Regions from separate parts of the Paracoccus alcaliphilus genome, predicted to be linked through region 2. Evidence: riboswitches for the same ligand, from Rfam matches in the RefSeq annotation. Region 2 holds a riboswitch; each other region holds the start of a gene.
What was found. Region 2 has a riboswitch for cobalamin ahead of JHW40_RS22080 (ABC transporter substrate-binding protein). Riboswitches for the same ligand answer to the same signal wherever they lie in the genome.
Positions count from the first base shown of each region.

Region 1: linked by a shared signal. The riboswitch ahead of JHW40_RS07095 (TonB-dependent receptor plug domain-containing protein) and the one ahead of JHW40_RS22080 (ABC transporter substrate-binding protein) in region 2 are both predicted to bind cobalamin.
Region 3: linked by a shared signal. The riboswitch ahead of JHW40_RS19660 (TonB-dependent receptor) and the one ahead of JHW40_RS22080 (ABC transporter substrate-binding protein) in region 2 are both predicted to bind cobalamin.
Region 4: linked by a shared signal. The riboswitch ahead of JHW40_RS05795 (DUF1636 family protein) and the one ahead of JHW40_RS22080 (ABC transporter substrate-binding protein) in region 2 are both predicted to bind cobalamin.

Region 1 is NZ_CP067124.1:1,396,629-1,402,201, reverse strand. It holds gene JHW40_RS07100 (ABC transporter substrate-binding protein) at 1-797, opposite strand, end outside; gene JHW40_RS07095 (TonB-dependent receptor plug domain-containing protein) at 791-2,716, opposite strand; cobalamin riboswitch at 2,852-3,064, opposite strand; gene JHW40_RS07090 (Lrp/AsnC family transcriptional regulator) at 3,128-3,601, opposite strand; gene JHW40_RS07085 (3-deoxy-D-manno-octulosonic acid transferase) at 3,844-5,058, shown strand; gene JHW40_RS07080 (DUF1178 family protein) at 5,073-5,483, shown strand.
Region 2 is NZ_CP067126.1:360,266-365,838, forward strand. It holds gene JHW40_RS22070 (ABC transporter ATP-binding protein) at 1-618, opposite strand, end outside; gene JHW40_RS22075 (FecCD family ABC transporter permease) at 615-1,652, opposite strand; gene JHW40_RS22080 (ABC transporter substrate-binding protein) at 1,649-2,659, opposite strand; cobalamin riboswitch at 2,761-2,957, opposite strand; gene JHW40_RS22085 (isocitrate lyase) at 3,069-4,679, opposite strand; gene aceB (malate synthase A) at 4,809-5,573, opposite strand, start outside.
Region 3 is NZ_CP067125.1:273,566-279,138, reverse strand. It holds gene JHW40_RS19675 (ABC transporter substrate-binding protein) at 1-30, shown strand, start outside; gene JHW40_RS19670 (ABC transporter ATP-binding protein) at 34-801, shown strand; gene JHW40_RS19665 (ABC transporter permease) at 794-1,594, shown strand; cobalamin riboswitch at 1,638-1,831, shown strand; gene JHW40_RS19660 (TonB-dependent receptor) at 1,942-4,092, shown strand; gene JHW40_RS19655 (ABC transporter ATP-binding protein) at 4,094-4,870, shown strand; gene JHW40_RS19650 (ABC transporter substrate-binding protein) at 4,881-5,573, shown strand, end outside.
Region 4 is NZ_CP067124.1:1,130,059-1,135,631, reverse strand. It holds gene JHW40_RS05810 (alpha,alpha-trehalose-phosphate synthase (UDP-forming)) at 1-836, opposite strand, end outside; gene otsB (trehalose-phosphatase) at 833-1,552, opposite strand; gene cobO (cob(I)yrinic acid a,c-diamide adenosyltransferase) at 1,685-2,326, opposite strand; cobalamin riboswitch at 2,367-2,566, shown strand; gene JHW40_RS05795 (DUF1636 family protein) at 2,655-3,035, shown strand; gene cobW (cobalamin biosynthesis protein CobW) at 3,039-4,085, shown strand; gene cobN (cobaltochelatase subunit CobN) at 4,085-5,573, shown strand, end outside.

The DNA.
Region 1 (5,573 bases), on a different replicon from region 2:
AGGGTCTCGATGGCGCGCAGCACATGCGGAGTGCCGCAGATCCAGTCGCGGTCGCTGACGGTTTCCACCGGGCTTTGCGCCATGACCTGCCGCAGGGCGGGATGGTCATAGATCTCTTCGGCGCGCGACGCGCCATGATTGCGGCTGTCCAGCACCACCAGATCGGGGTCGGCCAGCACCAGCAATTCCAGCGGCAGGAAGCCGCCAAAGGGGATGCCCGCATCGGCGGCGATATTGCGAAAGCCTGCCGTCAGCAGGATCTGCCCCGCCAGACTGGAATCGCCGGAACTGTAACCATTCGCGGAATAAAGCGCGGCGCTGGGGTCCTTTCCCTCGGCATCGCCCAGCCGCGCCAGATCGGCGTCGAATCCTTGGATGATCCGCTGCGCCTCGGCCTCTCGGCCCAGCACCTGCCCCATCCGGCGGATGCCGTGGCGCAGCCCGTCAAGGTCGCTCACGATGTCGAACTCCTCGACAGGCACCTCCAGCCGCCGCAACATATCCACCGCCGTCCGCGAGGTATAGCGCCCCGCCAGCACCAGATCGGGCTGCATCAGAAACACCTCTTCGGCCAGCCCGTGATTGACCTCATAGCCCGCCGCCTCGCGCGTCATGGCCGAGGCGCGCGGGTCCAGCGCCAGATGACTGACCGAGACCAACTGCCCCGGCGCGGCCAGCATCATCGCCAACTGATCGGTGCAGAGGTTCATCGACAGCACACGCTGCGGCGGCGCGGCCCCGGCACCTGCGCCAATGCCGCCCGCAAGGCAGGCGGCCAGCAGCCAGCGCCTCACCATCTGGCGGACAGCCCGACATAGGCCGTGCGGCCCTGCCCGTAATAGCCCCATGCCTCGGAATAATCCTTGTCGAACAGGTTCACCACCCGGCCCGACAGGCGGACATGGTCGGTCAGGTCATAATGGGCCGCAAGGTTGACGGTGGTGAAATCGGGAAGCTTGGTGGTGTCCGGGGCAAAGCTGCGAAACCATTCTTCATCATGATTGCCGGCGACATGACGCAACTCGGCCGTGACCGCGCCGCGACCTTGCGCAAAATCGACCCGCGCGCGCAGATGTGCCTCGTGGCGCGGCACACGGGCAAGGACACCGCCATCCTCTTTTCTCGCATCGTTATAGGTGTAATCGGCGCCAATGCGGAAATTGCCGGTCACCTGCATGTCGGCGGTCAGCTCAAAACCCTTGCGGGTGCTGGTGCCGTCGATATTGACCGAGGTTTCGCCGGTGCCAATAATCATGTCCTCGACCTTGCTGGTAAAGACGGTCAGCCCAGCCTGCCCGCGCCCGTCGGCAAAACCCAGATCGGCGCCGATTTCATATCCGAGGCTGGTTTCCGGCGTCAGGTCCGGGTTGCCCTCATAACTGCCGGGGATATAACCATATTGTTCGAACATGGTCGGATTGACCGTGGCCCGGCCGATGGCAGCGCGAAGCCGCAGATCGCGCTCCGGCGCCTGCCACGCAGCGGCAAGGTTCCACGAGGTCGCGTCGCGAAAGACATCGTTCAGATCGCGCCGGATACCGGCCTGAACACTGGCGCCGTTGTCGAAACCGCCCTGATATTCCAACGCCAGCGAAGTCATGTCACGTTCGTAATCGCCGCCCGGTGCGAATGAGGCCCGATAGGTCTCGCGCCGCTTGCTGGCGGCGAAATTCAGCTTTTGCGCGGCATTGCGGGCATCATTACCGTCAATGGCCCATGTCGCACCAAGGCGAAGTTCGCGACGACGCGAAGCATCGTCGTAATCCGGCACGCCGTCCCTGAAATGATCGGTATCCTGATTCACGCCGGTCACGGTCAGCCGGTTCAGCAGCCTGCCGCCCATCGCCTCGGCCTCCAGCCAGAGCGAGCCATAGACCTCGTCCCGGTCGGCGGTCAGCGGGGCGTCGATGACGTAATCGTCGGGGTCATCCACCGGCTCCCACGCGCCGTCCTCATCATATGAGCCGGCTTGATCATAACCGTATTTCTGCCAGCTTCGGCGCAGGGTGAAACCGGTGCTGATCCCGTCGCCCAGATCGTAGGAACCATTAAGCGCCAGCGCCTCGCGGTCGTTGAAATCGCGATCGCCACCGGGGGTGCGCGAGGTGTCGTCGCCATCGGTGTGGCGGCTGGCGATGGACAAGCTGATCGCGCCGCGCTCACCCGCCGCGCGAAGATAGGCATTAGCAGCGCGAGTGCCCTGACCGCCCAGTTCTACGCCACCGCCATAGGACAGACCCGGCGCGTCGGCCCGGCGGGTGGTGATCGAGATCACGCCCGAGGCGGCGTTGGGCCCGTGAATCGAGGATTGCGGGCCGCGCAGGATCTCGATCCGCTCGATATTGTCGGTCAACATACCGCTGAAGATATAGTTCCCCTGGCCGGGGGAATTGGCCTCGACCCCGTCGATCAGCACCAGCACATGGTTGGCCTCTCCGCCCCGGATGCGGATGCCGGTCAGCGTCTCTCCGGTCGAAGTGACGGAAACGCCCGGCACGCCGCGCAGCGCATCCTGAACGGTGGCGATGCCGCGCGCCTCGATCTCGTCACCGGTCAGCACCGTATGGGCGCGACCATAGCCATCGGCGGCCACCGGGCTCATCCCGCCCGAGATCACGATCTCATCCAGCATCAGCGCACCATCCTGCGCCATCGCGGCAAAGGGCGTCAGGGCGACGGTCAGGGCGATCAGGGAACAATTGCGGTCACGAAACATGACAGGGCCTTTCCAGCGCAGGCCTGGCCTGCGGTTTGCAGATGCAGACTGCGGATCAGGCCGGGACGGCCCGCCGCGGTCACGGTGGCTGTCACCTCTGCGGAGTGGCCGCTTTCCGTGCGCGCCCCGCGCCGGAAATGGGTGAGCGCACCGGCAGGTCTCCTGGCTTGCGGATCATCGCTTTGGCCGCCTTCCCGGACTGCGTCCAGTGGCATGGAGGGCCATCGCTCACCGCTTACAGTTGCGGGGGCAGCCGCGGATTTGCACCTTTCGCCAGATGGCGAAGGGCACGCACCGGCGTTCCCTTTTCATCCGGCGCGAACCGGAACCGAAGCTGATAACGGCATGGCGCAGCCGCCCCGCCCTGTCAAGCGATCCGGTAGCTGATTGCGCCAACAGGCGCGGCCTGCCTTAGCGGTTGCGGGTATCGACCGGATAGCTGGTCGAGAACCGCATCCTCTCCATCACGAAATGCGAAGTGATGTTCTTGATCGGCACGGCATCGGTCAGGTCGCGATACAGCCGGTCGAAATCGGCCATGTCCGAGACCGAAACCCGCAGCAGGTAATCCAGCTCCCCGGCCATGCGGTAAACCTCCATGATCTCGGGCATGGTGTCGATCGCGCGCGAGAATTGCTGGCGCCATTCGCTGCTGTGATCGGGGGCCTCGACGCCGACAAAGACGGTCAGGCCAAAGCCCAGACGGGCGGGATTGGCCAAAGCGACGCGACCGGTCAGCACGCCGGTCGCCTCCAGCTTCTGGATGCGTTTCCAGCAGGGGGTCTGCGTCAGCCCCACCCGATCCGCGATCCGGGCGACAGGCATCGTCGCGTCGCGCATCAGTTCGGCGACGATCTTGCGGTCGATAAGGTCAAGCGCGGTCATCTGCGGTCGTCCTTCATGCGTGATGCGGGCCCAGGGCCCGCTTTCCTGTTCTTCAGAATGCTCTAAAATAGCGAAATGTCCACTGTCTTTATCGTGTATTGGCGATTTTTCTGCCATTTTTGTGGTTTTTCATTCTCTTACAAATGGTTATGAGAGAACCTTCTGACCGGCACAAAAGCACAGCCTTCCCAAGCCATTGTCCGACGCCCTAGATAGGCGGGCCGCCAACCGGAGTTCAGACGATGATTCACACCGCCGCCGCCCGCCTTGCCGAAACCGGCCTGCGGCTGCGCGCCATGATGGGCGGAGGCGAAACACTGCGGCAGCGGCTGGTGCTGGACGATCCGCCCCCGCAGGCGGATATCTGGGTGCATGGCGCCTCGGTCGGAGAGCTGGTTTCCGCCCGCATCATCATCGAGGCGCTGGCCGGATCGGCGCAGGTTCTGGTGACGGCCAACAGCCCGACCGGGCGCGACATGGCCGCGGGATGGGGTCTGCCTGCGCGGCTGGCGCCGCTGGATGTGCCGGGCGCGCTGGGGCGGTTTCTGGACGCCGCCCGCCCCCGTCTGGCGCTGACCGTCGAGGGCGAGTTCTGGCCGCTGCGTTCGCGCATGCTGGCGGCGCGGGGCGTGCCGCAGGCGATGATCGGGGCGCGGATCTCGGCCCGCTCGGCGGTGCGCTGGGGGCGATTGCGCGGCCTGATCGCGCCGGTTCTGGGCCGGATCGAGGCGCTGTCGGCGCAGGATGCGGGCAGCGAGGAGCGGTTGCGCGCCCTTGGCCTGCCGCAAGCCGCGATCCTGCCGCGTCTGGACCTGAAGCTGCTGGCCCCCGCCGCGATTGCGCCGCCGCCCGACGATCCGGCGCGGGACCGCGTGTGGCTGGCTGCCTCGACTCATGAGGGCGAGGACGGCGTGATCCTTGATGCCTGGCTGGCCGCGCGGCAGTCCTGCCCCGATCTGCGGCTGATCCTGGCCCCCCGCCACCCGAGACGCGGTGATGAGATCGCGACGCTGATCGCGGCGCGCGGGTTGACCGTGGCGCGGCGGTCGGGTGGGGCGGAAAGCGGGCCGGTGCTGCTGGCCGATACATTGGGCGAGATGTCGCGCTGGTATGCGGCTGCAGGCATCTGTTTCATCGGCGGCACGCTGACCGACCGGGGCGGGCACACCCCGTGGGAGCCTGCCGCATGGCGCTGCGCGATCCTGCACGGCCCCCATGTCAGCAACCATGCCGAAGGCTTTGCGGCGCTGGCGCAGGCCGGGGCCGCGCGGCAGCTTCATCCGCAGGATCTGGGCGCCACGGTGGCCCGGCTGGCCGCTGATCCGGCGCAGGCGCAGCGGATGGGACATGCCGCCCGCGCGGTGCTGGACCGGCGCGCAGGCAATCCCGCGTCCCTGATCGCGCGGCTTCGCGATCTTGCGAATACCCGCGACAGAAACGATATACAGGGGCAGTAAAGCCGAGTAGTCACATGATCCGTTACAATCTTCGCTGCGAGAATGGGCATGAGTTCGACAGCTGGTTCCGGTCCTCGGACGGGTTCGAGACGATGAGGGCTGCCGGTCAGGTCGGCTGCGCCATCTGCGGCAATGCCAAGGTGGAAAAGGCGCTGATGGCCCCTGCCGTGCCCGCCGAGCGGCCCAGCCTGACGGCCCCGCAATCGGATATCGAGACCGCGCTGGACAGGTTGCGCCAGCATGTCGAACAGAACTCGGATTATGTCGGGCTGAGCTTTGCCGACGAGGCCCGCGCCATGCATGAAGGCCGCAGCCCGGCCCGCGCCATCCATGGCGAGGCCCGTCCCGACGAGGCCCGCGCGCTGGTCGAGGACGGCGTGCCGGTCATGCCCCTGCCCTTCCGACCGCGCCAGAAGGCCAACTGAACCGGCCGCATTGGCGGGTCGGTTGCCGGGGCGCTGCCCCGTCGCGCTGCGCGCGACCCCCCGGGATATTTTCACACCAAAGATGAGGCG
Region 2 (5,573 bases):
GATCCGGTCGCAGCGCAGGGCGTGATGCATGTCATGGAGTGCGATGACGGTGGTGAGCGAAAGCCCGGCGATCAGGTCGAGGATGCCAAGCTGATGGTGGATATCCAGGTGGTTCGTCGGCTCGTCCAGCAGCAGGATCCGCGGCGCCTGCGCATGGGCGCGGGCGATATGGACCCGCTGGCGTTCGCCCCCCGACAACGACGACCAGTCGCGCGCGGCCATATGCGCCATGCCCACGGCCTGCAGAGCGTCTGCGACGACCGCGTCATCTTCGGGCCGCCACGGTCGCAGGGGGCCAAGCCACGGTGTGCGACCCAGCTCGACCGCCTCGCGGACGGTGATGCGGTCGCCCGTCTCGGCCGATTGCGCGACCAGGGCCAGATGCTGGGCGATCTGGCGGCGACGCAGGCGCTCCATCGGTTGGCCGTTCAGCCGGACCTGACCCCGGCAGGGCCGCAACAGCCCCGCCATCATGCCCAGCAGCGTCGATTTGCCCGAGCCGTTCGGCCCGATCAGGCCCAGCATCTCGCCCGGCCGCAAGGCGACGCTGACATCGGCAACGATATCGCGTCCCTGCGCGGTGCGACTGGCGCCGATCACCTCCAGCAGCGCGGTCATCGCTGCCGTCCCCGGATCATGACGACGGCGAAGGCGGGCGCGCCGACCAGCGCGGTAATGACACCGATGGGCAGCACCTGCCCCGGAATGACGATGCGCGAGACCACATCCGACAGTACCAGAAACACCGCCCCGGCCAGTGCCGTGGCCGGAACCAGCCGCGCATGACGGCTGCCGACCAGAAAGCGCATCGCATGGGGCACGACCAGCCCGACAAAGCCGATGGCCCCGGCGATCGAGACCATCACCGCCGTCACCAGCGCCGCCGTGCCGATCAGAACCGCCTGCGTGCGCCGCAAATCAATGCCAAGCGCAGCGGCGGCATCAGCGCCAAATGTGAAGGCGTCCAGAGCGCGGACATACCACAGCGTCACCCCCAGCCCCAGCGCCGCCATCGGCACCGCCAGCCGGGTATCGGGCCAGCGCACACCAGAAAGGTTGCCCAGCAGCCAGAACATGATGCCCCGCGCCTGTTCGGCGCTGGCCGATTGCGCGATGATCAGCGCGGTCAGGGCGTTGAACATCTGCGATCCGGCGATGCCTGCCAGGATGATGACCCCGGCCCCTCGCAGGCCTGTCCCGCCACCTGCGACCCGCGCCAGGCCCGCGACGAGCGCGAAGGCGGTCAACGCGCCCGCAAAGGCTCCGGCGGACATGCTGACCAGCCCGCCACCGACGCCCGCCACCGCAATGATGACCGCCCCGGTCGAGGCCCCGGCCGAGATCCCCAGCAGATAGGGCTCGGCCAGCGGGTTGCGCAGCAGCGCCTGAAGGATCAGCCCCGACAGCGCCAGACTGGCCCCGCCGCAGGCCGCGACCACGGCACGCGACAGCCTGTAATGCCAGATCACGCTGGCGTCGATCGGGTCCAGCACCTGCGAGGACAGACCGGCCTTGACCGCCATGACCTCGATCACGGTGGCCAGCGGGATACGCGTCTCGCCGACCGCCGTGCCGAACAGCAGCGCCGCGGCCAGCACCAGTGGGGACAGCCACAGCCAGCCCATACCACGAGTCGCGGCGCGTTGGTTCATTGCGTCAGACCGAACCCGGCCAGCGAATCCGACAGCGCCTCAAGCGCAAAGATCGAACGGACCGAGGGGTCCATGGCATTCGCTTCCATCGTCAGGATGCGGTCGTTCTGCACCGCATCCATTTCGCTGGTGACGGGATCGCCGGTCAGGAATTCACGCTTGACCTCGATATCGTCGGCGGGAAAGCGACGGCGGTTCATCTCGGCCGCGACGATGAAGGTCGGGTTGGCGCGGGCGATGGTTTCCCAGCCCACGGTCGGCCATTCCTCCTGCGAGGTGATGACGTTCTGCACCCCCAGCTTGGACAGCATCCAGCCCGGCGCGGCATTCACCCCGGCGACATAGGGGTCGATCCCGATATCGGCCGAGGAATACCAGAACACGCCCGACACGTCCTCGGGCAGGTTCAGCGCCTGCGCCTGTTCGACCGCTGCCGCCTCGCGCGCCTTCAGGTCGGCGATCAGTTCCTCGCCACGATCCTGCACGTCGAAGATCGCCGCCAGTTCCTCGATGCCCTGATAGAGCAATGCGGTGTCGAACATGACCGTGCGTTCGCCATCCATGCTTTGGGTATTGTCCTTGCCGACGCATTCGGCGGGCATGATCCAGCTGGGGATCTGCGCGTCGTCGAACATCTCGCGTGTGCCGACCGCGCCTTGCGGGCCGATCATCCATTCATAGGCGGTGACGACCAGCCCGGGCCGTTTTTCCAGCACGCTTTCAAAACTGGGGGCATTGTCCGAAAGACGCTCGACCCCGGCATCGACCTCCTCGAATTCCGGCAAGACCGGATTGATCCACAGCGCCGTCCCCGCGACCTTGTCGGCAAGGCCCAGCATATACAGGATCTCGGTCGTGCTCTGGCCGACGCTGACGACGCTTTCGGGCGCTTTGTCAAAGCTGACCTCGTGACCGCAGCTTGTCAGGGTCAACGGGTATTCGGTGGCCGCGAACGCCATCGGCGCCAGCGTAAATGTGGCGACAATCGCCGTGGTAAACCTGAGCATAATGCTTCCTTCCGCTGCATTATGGGCAGGCCGAACAGGCGGGTTGCGGTCGGGCATACAGGGGCACCGAACACAATCCCCTCCCGAGCCGACCCGCTCGGATTGGTCAAACGTCGCCGGCAGGTCTCCTGACTGACGGGTCACAGCTGGCTCGACCTTCCCGGACCCTGGGTCCAGTGGCATATTCCGAGCCGGGCTCACCGCCTACAGTTGCGGGGGCAGTTCCGGTTCGGGACGTGAAACACCCCGGCGGATTCCCTTTCAATTCCTTGCGGAAACCGACACCCTTCCCCTAGCGCCTGACGGTGTTGGTGGCAAGTCGCGGATGCAGGGGCAAAGCGCCGCCCCTTTCGGGGCGGCGCACCGGGCGGCGGGTCCAACGCCAGAAGGCCGCCGACCGGATCCGGGTTTATTCGGCGGCGAACTGGTTCATGGTGTTCGCGTGTCCGCCCGCTTTCAGCGCGCGCTCGCCCGCGACCATTTCCTTGAACGTGTCGCCAAGGTCCGAGCCGACTTCGTGCTGGTGCCGGACCGCGCTGATGCCGCGACGGATTTCCTCGCGCTGCACGGTCTTGACATAAGCCAGCATCTTCTGCTCGCCGAAATAGCCGTGCGACAGCTCATCCACCGATTTCGCGGTCAGGTGGAAGGTCGGCAGGGTGATCAGGTTGTGGAACACGCCCGCCCGCGCCGAGATGTCAGTCTGGAAGCGTTGCAGACGCGTGTCGGCCTCGTGGCCCAGATCGGTGTCGTCGTAATCGGCCTTCATCAGCTCAACGCCGTCGGGATAGTCGGCCTCGTTGATCCGGCCTTCCTTGATCCACTGCGCGCGGACCTGTTTGCGCAGGTTCAGCGTCCAGTTGAAGCTGGGCGAGTTGTTATAGGTCAGCTTGGCATCCGGCACTTCCTTGCGGATCTCGGCGACCATTCCGGCGATTTCGTCGACATTGGGCGTGTCGGTCTCGATCCACAGCAGGTCCGCGCCGCCGTCGCGCAGGCTGGCGATGCAGTCCTCGATCACGCGGGCGCGGCCGGTACCTTCGCGGAACGGAAACAGCCCGTTGGGCAGGCGGGCAGGCTTGACGAATTCGCCACCCTGCCAGATGGCCAGCTCGCCCTCACGGATCGGATTGGCGTCAGAGATCGGCGCGGTTTTCAGCCATTTGAGATACTCGGCGGCATGATCGCCGGGGCGCTGGCTGACCGGCACCTTCTGGGTCAGACCGGCGCCAAGACTGTCGGTGCGCGCCACGATCACGCCGTCATCGACACCCAGCTCCTCGAAGGCCAGACGGCAGGCGCGCAGCTTTTCGATGAAATCCTCGCGCGGGACGGTGACCTTGCCGTCCTGATGGCCGCATTGCTTGGCGTCGGACACCTGGTTCTCGATCTGCAGCGCGCAGGCGCCGGCCTTGATCAGTTCCTTGGCCAGCAGATAGGTGGCATGTTCGTTGCCAAAGCCCGCGTCGATATCGGCGATGATCGGCACGACATGGGATTCGAAACCGTCGATCGCCGCGATGGCACGCTGGCGTTCCGCATCCGTACCGGCCTCTTTCAGCGCCTTGAACAGGTCGTTCAGCGCCACCTCGTCGGCCTGCCGCAGCGAGACATAGATCTCGTTGATCAGATCGGCCACGGCGGTCTTTTCGTGCATCGACTGGTCGGGCAGATGACCCCAGCGGTTGCGCAGGCCGGCAACCATCCAGCCCGACAGATAGACATAGGTGCCCCTGGCCGTGCCGCGCAGGCGCTTGACCGATTTGATCATCTGCTGGGCGTGAAAGCCCGACCAGCAGCCAAGGCTTTGCGTGAATTTCGAGGTATCGGCATCATAGGCGGCCATGTCGGCGCGCATCACCGTTGCCATGTCGCGGGCGATGTCCAGATGCGTGTCATAGGTGCTTTGCAACCGCAGTTGCACGATGTCATCGACCGTAACGCCACCCGGCGTATTCCCGGAGGGGTAGCGCGACAGGAGCTCGGCACGGATTTCCGAAAAAGTCTTTCGGTTCTTCATATTGTTTCCTTTCAACATGGTCGGTTCTGGTTTTGACGGGTTCGGATTGCGACGGGGTATTGTCCGGAGAGCAGTCCCCGGGGATCGGCCCGCCGAAGGGGGAAAGCGTGCGAATGATGTCCATGGGGTTCAGTCCAATGCGTTCAGGACACGACTGGCCGGGGTGGTGATGAAGTCGGGCAGCACGTCGGCCGTGACCGCCTCCTGCACGATCCGCGCGGCACTGGCGTAATGGCCGCGATGAAAACCGTTCGGGCCAAGGCGTCCGAGGATGCGGAGGATTTCCTCCTGCACCAGCTGCCCGAACCATTCGTCCGTCAGCCGGCCCTCGCCGCCATCGGCCAGCACCACCGGCGCATTGTGCCGGCGCCATTGCCACAGCTGCGCGCGGCTGATCTCGGCGGTGGCGGCATCCTCCATCAGGTTGCTGATCGGCACCGCGCCGCGGCCTTGCAGCCATTGCGCCAGATATTCGATGGCGACCGAGATATTGGTGCGGATACCGGCCTCGGTCACCTGACCTTGATGCGGGGCCAACAGCTTGGCGGGCTCGATCCGGTAATCCTGACGCTGGCGGCGGATCTGGTTCAGCCCCGGCATGGCCGCATCGAAGACCTCGCGCGCGACCGGCACCAGATCGGGATGGGCAACCCAGGTGCCGTCATGGCCCAGTTCGACCTCGCGCCGCTTGTCCTCGCGCACCTTCGCGAATGCGGCCTCGTTGGCGGCGGGATCGCCCTTCACCGGGATCGCGGCGGCCATGCCGCCCATCGCATGGATGCCCCGGCGGTGACACACCTTGACCAGCCGCGCAGCATAGGTCGCCAGAAAGGCGCGGTCCATCGTGACCTCTGCCCGGTCGGGCAGAACATAGGCGCCGTGATTGCGCAGCGT
Region 3 (5,573 bases), on a different replicon from region 2:
CTGGATACGTCCTACGTCGAAACCATCTGAGACATGGACCTGCAACTTCGCAACATCAGCCATTCCTATGGCCCGGTCGAGGTCCTGCGCGATATCTCGCTTGATATTCCGCAGGGGCAGATCGTCTGCCTGATCGGCCCATCGGGCTGCGGGAAATCGACGCTGCTGCGCTTTCTGGGCGGGCTGGAACAGCCCCTGTCCGGGCAGGTGCTGCAACTGGGCGCCCCGCCTGCGGATTCGCTGAACCCGCTGACCTATGTGTTCCAGCATTTCGCCCTGCTGCCGTGGCGCACGGTCGAGGGGAATATCCGGCTGGTGCTGGAGGATCACGGATTGTCGCGCCGGGAGATGGACCAGATCGTTACCGACGTTCTGGCCCGCACCCGGCTCAGCGAGTTCCGCAAGGCCCTGCCCAAGCAGCTGTCGGGCGGGATGCGGCAAAGGGTGGCGATCAGCCGGGCGCTGGCGGTGCGCCCCGCCGTCATGCTGATGGATGAACCTCTGTCGGCGCTGGACAGCCAGACCCGCGAATTGCTGATGGACGATCTGGTCGCGCTGTGGATCCGCAAGCCCTTCACCTCGGTCTATGTCACCCATAACCTGAACGAGGCCGTCCGCCTTGGCCACCGGGTCGTGGTGCTGTCGCGCCGCCCCGGTCAGGTGCGGGAAATCGTCGATATCGACATCCCCTTGTCCGAACGTCATCTTGGCCATCCCGCGCTGGAGGACCGGCAGGCCCATCTGTGGGACCTGATGCGGGACGAGGCACGCGCCGCCGATCAGGAACTGCTTGATGGATAACAGCACGCAAACCGCCCGCCCGGTCCCCTTCCGGGGCGGCGGGTTCCAGCCCGTGCCGATCCGCGGCGTGGCCATCGCGCTGTTCGCCCTGCTGCTGATCGTAGCCGAGATCGGCACCCGCAGCGGCTGGATTTCGGCGCTGACCCTGCCCCGCCCCTCGGCCGTGTTCGGCACGCTTTACCGGCTGTGGGATACCGGCCTGTTATGGACGCATCTTCTGCCCTCGTTGCAGCGGCTGCTGGTGGGCGGCAGTCTGGGGCTGGCCGCCGGGATCGGGCTGGGGGTGATGATCGGGCTGTTCAGCCTTGTTCGCGCCGGTCTGGTGCCGCTGGTGGCGGCACTGTTCCCGATCCCCAAGATCGCGCTGCTGCCGCTGTTCGTGATCTGGTTCGGCATCGACGAGGCGTCGAAATACGCCCTGATCGCCTTTGGCACCTTCACCCCCACGGTGGTCGCGACCTATGGCGCGGTGGACAATGTTGACCGCACCCTGATCCGCATGGGGCAAAGCTTCGGGATGAGCTGGCTGTCCATCGTTCGCAAGATCGTGCTGCCGGGCGCCTTCCCCGCGATCCTGTCGGGCCTGCGGGTGTCGATCTCGATCGCCATCATCCTGCTGGTCGCGGCCGAGATGCTGGGCGCGCGCTATGGCGTCGGCTCCTATATCCTCGAAGCCGGGTCGCTTTATGATCTGGAAAAGCTGTTCGCGGGGGTCACCATCCTGTCGCTGATGGGCCTGATCGTGAACGCCGTGATCGGCTGGGTCGAGCGTTCCTTCATCAACTGGCGATGACACAACCCCGACCATAACAGAGTTGACGCGCCGGGTGCGCGTCACTACACGCACCCGTGACGGTTTCCGATTTCGGAATGAAAAGGGAACGCAGTGCGGACGCTTGTCCCATGCTGCGGCTGCCCCCGCAACTGTAGGCGGAGAGCCTTTGCCAACGGCCACTGGGTGCGATCCCGGGAAGGCGGCAAATGGTGTTGACCCGCAAGCCAGGAGACCTGCCGTCAGCCGTTGTCACGCGTGAACACATCGGGCGGGGTGCCCCGGTGGGACAGTCATCCGCCCGCAGATGGCGGGCAACCGGATGTCGCGTTTGCAGTGACGGTGAACCTATCGCTGGAGCCACATTCGTGCGCCATCAATCCGCTTTCCGGTCCACGCGCCGTCGCGCGCAGGACAATATCTCCGCTCATGCCCATATCCGAAACCGCAGCGCGGCCCTGCTGGCCCTGCTGATCGGTACGGCATCGCCCGCCGCCGCGCAGGATGATCTGGTGCTGGACACGATCACCGTCGAAGGACTGTCCTTTGGCGCGGGTCTGGATATTCAGACGCCTTCCACCGCGGGCAGCCGTCTGGGGCTGAGTTCCTTCGACACCCCTGCCAGCGTGCAGGTGATCGGGGCGCAGACCATCCGGCAGCGCGGGCAGCGCGATGTCAATCAGGCCATCGCCCAGAACGGCACCGGCATCAGCTTTCACGGGTCTCCGGGCAATGGCGGCACCTCGTTCAGCATGCGGGGCTTCAACGGTCATGCCTCGGTCACGCGGCTTTATGACGGCACCCGGTTATATCCGGGGTCGGGCACCATCACCTTTCCCTTCGACAGCTGGAGCGTGGAGCGGATCGAGATCCTCAGCGGTCCCGCCTCGGTCCTTTACGGCGAAGGCGGCGTCGGCGGCGCCATCAATATCATCCCGAAACGTCCCCTGACCGACCGCAGCCGGAACGAGATCCGCGCGACGGTGGGTACAGACGGCCAGCGCGGACTGGCCTTCGGCAGCGCCGGCCCGATCAACGAGGTTCTTGCCTACAGCTTCGACGTCAATGGCGCGGCAGCGGATGGCTGGCTGGACCGCAACGACACCTCCAGCCTGTCGCTGTCGGCGGCGCTGCGCTGGCAGGCGACCGAGGATCTGGCGCTGACGCTGTCCCATGATTATGGCGACAACAGGCCGGGCAGCTATTTCGGAACGCCACTGGTCGATGGTCGCATCGACGAACGCGTGCGTGATCGCAATTACAATGTCGGCGACGATCTGGTCCGCTTCAAGGACGCCTATACCCAGTTGCGGGCCGAATGGACGCCTGCGGATAACGTGACGATCCGCAGCAACAGCTATTACCTGACCAGCGACCGCAACTGGCGCAATGTCGAGGATTACCTCTATCGCCCCGAAACCGGCGATGTGCTGCGGCAGTTCTATATCGCGATCAACCATGATCTGGAACAGATCGGCAACCGCACCGACGCCACCATCCAGACCACGCCCGGCGGGATGGAAAACACCACCACCATCGGTTTCGACGTGAACCGGATCAAGTTCAGGAACACCAACAACTCACCCTATCCGGGCGAGTCGGAGGTGGATTTCCTCAATCCGCAGCCGGGTTCCTTCGGGCCGCATGACATGGCGACCACCGCCGATACGACCACCGATCAATATGCGCTGTTCATCGACAACCGGTTGCAGATCAACGACCAATGGGCACTCGTCGGCGGGCTGCGCTATGACAATCTGCGCGTCAGCCGCGTCGATCCGGCCTTTGTCCACCGGCTGGATTCCACCAGCTGGCGGTTGGGCGCGGTCTATAACCCGGTGCCCGATGTCGCCATCTATGCGCAATATTCCCGCGCGGCCGAACCGATCGGGAATGTCCTGTCGCTGTCCGAAAGTCAGGCGGATCTGAAGCTGACCAAGGCGCGACAGCAGGAAGTCGGCATCAAGTTCGGCTTTATGGACGGGCGCGGCGATGCCACGCTGGCGGCTTACCGGATCGTCAAGAACGATCTGCTGGCCCGCGACCCCGATGACCCGAACATCACCTTGCAGATCGGGCAGCAAAGCGCCAAGGGGGTCGAGGCGGCTGTCGGGTTCGAAATCACCCCGACCCTGCGCATCGACGTGAACGGGGCGCTGATCTCGCCGCGCTATGACGATTACCTGCAATCGGCGGGTGATTATTCCGGCAACCGTCCCCCGAATACCCCGCGCCGCGTGGCCAATATCTGGGGATCATGGGCCTTTGCCGAGGGTTGGGTGGCCCGCGCCGGCGCGCATTACGTGAGCGAGGTTTTCACCAATGACGCCAACACCACCACGCGCCCGTCCTACACCGTGGTCAATGCCGGGCTGCAATGGAAGCCGCGCGAGAACATGAGCCTGGACCTGAACATCCATAACCTGACCGACCGGCTTTATGCGACCTCGGGCGGGGCGACCCAATGGCTGCTGGCACCGCCGCGCAGCGCATCGCTCGATTTCCACGTCACCTTCTAGGATGGCCCAGGATCTGAAGGTGCGGGGCCTGTGCTGGGGCCCGCATCCCGCCCGGCGGATCATCGAAGAGATCAGCTTTGATGTATCCGCCGGTTCGACCACGGTGATCGTCGGTGCGAACGGGGCGGGGAAATCGACACTGCTGCGCAGCATCTATCGCCAGAACCGCCCCGATGCCGGGCAAGTCATGGTCGGCGGGCGCGATATCTGGCAGATCCCCGCGCGCGATTCCGCACGCCTGATCGCGGCAGTCCTGCAAGAGGTCGCGCCCGATTTCGCCTTTACCGTGCAAGAGGTCGTGGCGATGGGCCGCATCCCCCATCACGACAGCCTGTTTTCGCGCCGCAGGGCGGATGACGCGATCATCGCACAGGCCCTGTCCGATTTCGAGCTGGCGGATTTCGCCGACCGGCCCTTCAGCGGGTTGTCGGGGGGCGAAAAGCAGCGCGCCCTGCTGGCCCGCGCCATCGTCCAGCAGCCGCAACTGATCGTGCTGGACGAGCCGACGAACCATCTGGATATCCGCCATCAGCTTGAGATCATTCAGATGCTGCGGCGTCTGGACATGACCGTCCTGGTCACGCTGCACGACCTGAACCTTGCCGCCGCGCTGGCCGATCAGGTGCTGGTCATGCGCGACGGCCGCATCTGCGCGCTCGGTCCCCCCAAGGCGGTGCTGACGCCGGACACCATCCGCACCGCCTTCGAAGTCGCCGCCGATATCGACTGCCATCCCCGGACCGGCAGACCACGTTTTTCCTTCGATCTGCTGCCTTGAAAGGCCCGCCATGACCCGCCTTTTCGCCACCCTTGCCGCCCTTTGCCTGACCACCCTGCCCGCCACCGGCGCCGACTTCCCCGTCACCGTCACCAGTTGCGACCGTCAGATCAGCTTTGACGCCCCGCCCGAACGTGCCATCGCCCACGGCTCGAACCTGGTCGAGATCATGCTTGCGCTGGGGTTGGAGGATCGGATGCTGGGCTATAGCGGCCGGATCGAGCGGGTTCAGGCCGCGACCGATCTGTTCCCCGCCGCCGCAGCCCTGCGCCCGCTGCAACGCGATTACCCGACGCTGGAGGTGCTGCTGGAGGAAGAAACGGATTTCTATTTCGCGGGCTGGAGCTATGGCATGCGCGTCGGCGGAGAGGTCACCCCCGACAGTCTGGCCCGCTTTGGCATCCCGGTCTATGAGCTGTCGGAATCCTGCATCCGGCTGGGGCAGAAGAACCGGCCCGGCTTCGACTATCTGTTCCGCGATCTGGAAAATCTGGCGGCGATCTTCGGCGTGACGGAACGGGCGGATGCGCTGATCGCGGATTACCGCGCCCGACTTGACCGCGTGGCCCAAAAGGTCGCCGCGCAGGATCAGCGGCCCCGCATCTTCATCTATGATTCCGGCGACAAGGTGCCCATCACCGCGGGCGGCTATGCCATGCCGCAGGCGATCATGGAGGCGGCGGGCGGCACCAATATCGCCGGA
Region 4 (5,573 bases), on a different replicon from region 2:
TCCAGCAGGATCTGGAAGGCACGGAACCGCTGCGGGATGCCCTTGGAATAGTCCAGACGGTCAACGCCGATCATCATCTGCGCGCCGGTCAGGGTCCGCATTCGGTCCTCGTCCGGGGCATCGCGGGCTTCTTGCATGAAGGCGGCCGTGTCGATGCCGACGGGAAAGACGCCCAGCCGCACCAGCCGCCCGCCCAGCCGCATGCGGTCATGGCCCAATGGCTCGACATCCATCAGCTGCCGGGCGCTTTCGGACAGGTTCGACAGGTCGCGCTGCGCCTGAAAGCCCAGCAGATCGTAATGCGACAGCCATTCAAACAGCTCGGCCGGGTTGGGCAGGGCGGCGCAGTCGGCGGGACCGGGAAAGGGGATATGCAGGAAATGCCCGATGGTGCCGGTCACGCCGCGCTTGCGCAATTCGGCGGCCAGCGGGAACAGTTGGTAATCCTGCACCCAGATGCGGTCGTCGGGACGCAGATGCGGCAGCATCAGATCGGCGATGCGGGCATTCACCCGGCGATAGCCTTCCAGATATTCCGGCAGGATATGGGACAGATCGGCGCGGCCATGACACATCGGCCACAGCACCGAATTGGAAAACCCCAGATAATAGCTGTCGAAATCCGCCTGCGTCAGATCGAACGAGGCGCGCCCGAACGACGCCCCGTCGTGAAAGACCAGATGATCCGAAGCCACCTGCGCGGCTTCGCCCGAAAAGCCGATCCACAGCCCGCCCGAGGTCTTCAGCGCATCCTCCAGCGCCACGACCAGCCCGCCCGAGGGGTTTTCACCCAGGGGCAGCCGGTTCGAGACGACGACCAGACGTCCACCGCTCATGCCGCATCCTCCAGCCAGCGCAGCATGGCGTTCGGGTCGGCCAGACGGTGGCGGGCCACGCTGTCGCCGGGCCCGACCTTGATGCCGATGCCACCGCGATCCTGCGCCTCGGCGATGGCGGCCTCGTCCGTCAGGTCGTCCCCGGCATAGATCGCAAGCCGCCCGGCAAAGGGCGGATGCTGCATCAGCAGCGCCAGCGCCCGGTCCTTGCCCGCCGAGGCCGGACGCAGCTCGACCGCCATCTTGGCCGGTTGCAGCACCAGCGAGGGATAGTCCCCGGCCAACGCCTGCATGGTCTGGGTGACCCAGCATCCCAGTTCGGGGGCGGCGCGGTAATGCAACGCCACGCCATGCGGCTTGGCTTCGACCAGCAGGCCGGGATGCTCTGCCGCCAGCGCCGCGACCCGCCGTTGCAGGGCGCCGACATCCACCCCCTCATCGTCAATCGGGCGGATGGGCTGGCCCGGCAGCGAGAGTTCGGCCCCGTGGCTGCCGGCGACAATGCCGGGAAAATCGGGCAGAAAGCCCCGCAATTCACTGGCCGAACGCCCCGAGATCAGCGCCACCGCCCCATCCAGCCGCCGATACAGCCGCGCCAGCGCCCCCGGCAGCGCGGGGGGCACGGAAATCGCATCGGGGGTTGGGGCGATCTCTACCAGGCAGCCATCGAAATCCAGAAACAGGGCAGCATCGGCAGGGATCTTGGGGGGCAGCATCGCGCAGCAACTCCTTTTACATCCGCGCCGCGCAGGCATTCCCGGCCGCCGAAAGACAACCCGCCGGGGCCGATGCGGTTCAACGCCGCACGGAAAGATTTTTGCAACGCAGCAAAGATGGGACGGACCGGATCAGAACTCAACCCCCGGCTGGGCCTTGACGCCTGATCGGAAGGGATGTTTCAGCAATGCCATCTCGGTCACCAGATCCGCCGCCTCGATCAGCAGATCGGGGGCGTTGCGGCCGGTCAGCACCACATGGGTCAGCGGCGGCTTCTCGGCCAGCAGGAAATCCACCACCTCATCCGCCTGCAAATAGCCATAGCGCAGCGCAATGTTGATTTCGTCCAGCAGCACCATGCGAATCGACGGGTCGCGGATCAGGTCCTTCGCCTTCTGCCAGCCTGCCTGAGCGGCGGCGATGTCGCGGGATTTGTCCTGCGTTTCCCATGTAAACCCCTCGCCCATCGCGTGAAACTGGCACAAATCGGCGAAATGCGCGGTCAGCAGACGGCGTTCGCCGGTGTCCCACGCGCCCTTGATGAACTGCACCACCGCGCAGGGCATGTCATGGGCGATGCAGCGCAGGATCATCCCAAAACCGCTGCTGGATTTGCCCTTTCCCGGCCCGGTATGGACGATGATCAGGCCCTTTTCGCCGGTCTTGCCCTGCATCATCCTGTCGCGGGCGGCCTTGATCTTTGCCATCTTCGCGGCGTGGCGGGCCTGTTCCTCGGCGGTGATGGGGGGGGTGATGTCGTGGCTGTCGGTCATGCTTTGTGCTCCTCCGGCTTGACAAGACAGGGGCGCACGCCTCAGTTGGGGGCGCGCTGGTTCCTGTCCTATGACAGGCCAAGAGGGAATGCGACAGGCATCACGCCTGAAAGCAGCCGCCCCCGCGACCGTGACCGGAAAGGTCGCCCAAGCCACTGGCAAATGCCGGGAAGGCGGGCCGACCGTTGGGGAAACCCTGAATCCGCAAGCCGGGAGACCTGCCAGCGCACGATTTTCACGGGCGGACGGGGTGATCCGCGACCGGTTGGCAGGGGTGTGTCCCTGCCCCTCGGCCCATGCCCCGCGCCACCAGTTCACGGAGGGCCGCATGGCGCGCGCCGTATTGCATGTCTGCACGACCTGCCGGGGCATCGACCCCGAGGCCGCAGCCGACCCCCGTCCCGGCGCCGAACTGCACGCCGCCCTGACCGCATCCGCCCCGGCGGGGGTCGAGATCCGCGCCGTCGAATGTCTGTCGGCCTGTTCGCAGGGCTGCTCGGTCGCGCTGTCGGGCCCTGGCAAGTGGACCTATGTCTATGGTCGCCTGACGCCCTCGGACGCGCCAGAGATCCTGACGGGCGCCGCCGCCTATGCCGCCGCCGCTGACGGGCTGGTGCCGTGGCGCGAACGCCCCGTCATCTTCCGCAAGCAAAGCCTTGCCCGGATTCCGCCGCTTGTCCCCCTGCCCGATCCCCAAGAAAGTGAGTGATCCATGTCCGATCTGACCAAAACCCCCGTCACCGTCATCACCGGCTTTCTCGGTTCCGGCAAGACGACGCTGATCCGGCATCTGATGGCCAACCCGCAGGGGCGGCGGCTGGCCGTGCTGGTCAATGAATTCGGCACCGTGGGCGTCGATGGCGATATCCTGAAATCCTGCGCGGATGAGAACTGCCCGGCGGAAAACATCATGGAACTGTCGAATGGCTGCATCTGCTGCACCGTCGCCGATGACTTCATCCCGACGCTGGAGCGGCTGATGGCGATGCCCCAAAAGCCCGACCATATCCTGATCGAGACCTCGGGGCTGGCCCTGCCCAAGCCCTTGCTGAAGGCCTTTGACTGGCCCGCGATCCGGTCGCGCATCACCGTCGATGGCGTGATCGCGCTGGCCGATGCCGAGGCCGTGGCGGCGGGCCGCTTTGCCCCCGACGAATCCGCGGTGCAGGCCCAGCGAGAGGCCGATGACAGCCTGGACCACGAAACCCCGCTGTCCGAGGTGTTCGAGGATCAGATCGCCTGCGCCGATGTCGTGCTGCTGACCAAGGCCGATCTGGCCGGGCCGGATGGCGTGGCCGCCGCCCGCGCCGTGATCGAGGCTGAATCGCCGCGCAAGCTGCCGATCCTGACCGTGACCGAAGGCGCGATCGACCCGAAGGTGATCCTTGGCCTTGGCGCGGCGGCCGAGGATGATCTGGAGGCACGCCCCAGCCATCACGACGGCGCCGACGACCATGAGCACGAGGATTTCGATACCGTGGTGATCGAGCTGCCCGAAATCGACGATCCCGCGCAACTGGTCGCCGGGATCGAGCGGCTGGCGGTCGAGCAGAACATCCTGCGGGTCAAGGGCCATGTCGCCGTTTCGGGCAAACCGATGCGTCTGCTGGTGCAGGCGGTGGGTGCGCGGGTGCGGCATCAATATGACCGTCCCTGGGGCGATCAGCCCCGCGCCTCGCGTCTGGTGGTCATTGCCGAACATGACGATGTGAACGAAGCCGCGATCCGCCGCCTGTTGCTGGAGGCCGTGCCCGCCTGATGCATGTCGTCTTTCGCGAAAGCCACGGTCTGGAAGAGACCGACACCCCCTATGATCCCAGCCAGACGCCGGGTGATCTGGTGGTGCTGTCGTTTTCCGACAGCGATCTGGGGGCCTTCGCGGCAGGCTGGCACCGGGCGCGGCGGGGTGCGGCGGGCGGATTGCCGTCGTTGCGGCTGTGCAATCTGGTGGCTTTGCGCCATCCGGTGTCGGTCGATACCTATGTCGAGCAGACACTTGCCGGTGCAAAGGGCATCCTGATCCGCCTGATCGGGGGCGAGGCCTATTGGCCCTATGGCCTCGCCTCGGTGCAGGATCTGGCGCGGCGTCGCGGGATCGCGCTGGCGGTGCTGCCCGCCGACGGGCGCGACGATCCGCGTCTGGATGCGGTCTCGACCGTGCCCGCCTCGACGCTGCGGATGCTGAAGCGGCTTTGCGATACCGGGGGGGCGGTGGCGGCGCAGGCCGCGCTGGCGCAGATGGCGATTGCGGCGGGACTGTTCGCCAGGCCGGTGCCGGGGCAGAAATCCCTGCCCCGGATGGGATTTTATGACCCGCAGGCCGGAGTGATCCCGGCGCCGCCGGATGGGCCGCTGGTGCTGGTCAGTTTCTATCGCAGCTATCTGACCGCCGCCGATACCGCGCCGGTCGATGCGCTGATCCACGGTCTGCGCGACGCGGGGTTTGCCGCTTGCGGGGTCTTTGCGCCCTCGCTGAAGGCGCCCGGCTTTGCGGATTGGCTGACGGGGGCCAAGATCGCGCCGCAGGCCATCGTCAACGCCACCGGCTTTTCCGTCCGCTCCGATGGCGCTGCGACGCCCTTCGACACCTTCGGTTGCCCGGTGTTTCAGGTCGCCCTGTCCACCAATCGCCGCCGCGAATGGGCCGGGGCGGAACGCGGCCTGTCCCCCGCCGATCTGGCCATGCATGTCGTGTTGCCCGAGGTCGATGGCCGCATCTTTGCCGGTGTCATCAGCTTCAAGGCGCCCGAACCGCGTGACCCGGATCTGCAATACAGCCGCTTTGCCCATCGCCCCGATCCCGACCGCATCGCCGCGACCGTCGCCCGCGTCGGCGCTTGGCTGCGGCTGGGCCGGACCCCACCGCAGGATCGGCAGGTGGCGCTGATCCTGTCCACCTATCCGGGCCGGGACTGGCAGATGGCCCATGCGGTCGGCCTCGACGCGCTGGCCTCGGCCGATGCGGTGGCGGGGATGCTGGCCGATCAGGGCCATGACATCGCCCCCGGCGCCGCCAGCGATCTGCGAACCGCGCGCATCCGCTGGCCGCTGGCCGAATATCTGGCGGCGCTGGACCACCTGCCGCAAACTCTGAAGGGCGATCTGACGGCGGCATGGGGTGTCCCTGACAGCGACCCGGATTGCGATGGAAAATCCTTCCAATTCGCTGCCATCCGCCGTGGCAAGCTGCTGCTGGCCCTGCAACCCGAACGCAGCCAGCGCGCCAGCCGTGACGACGATTATCACG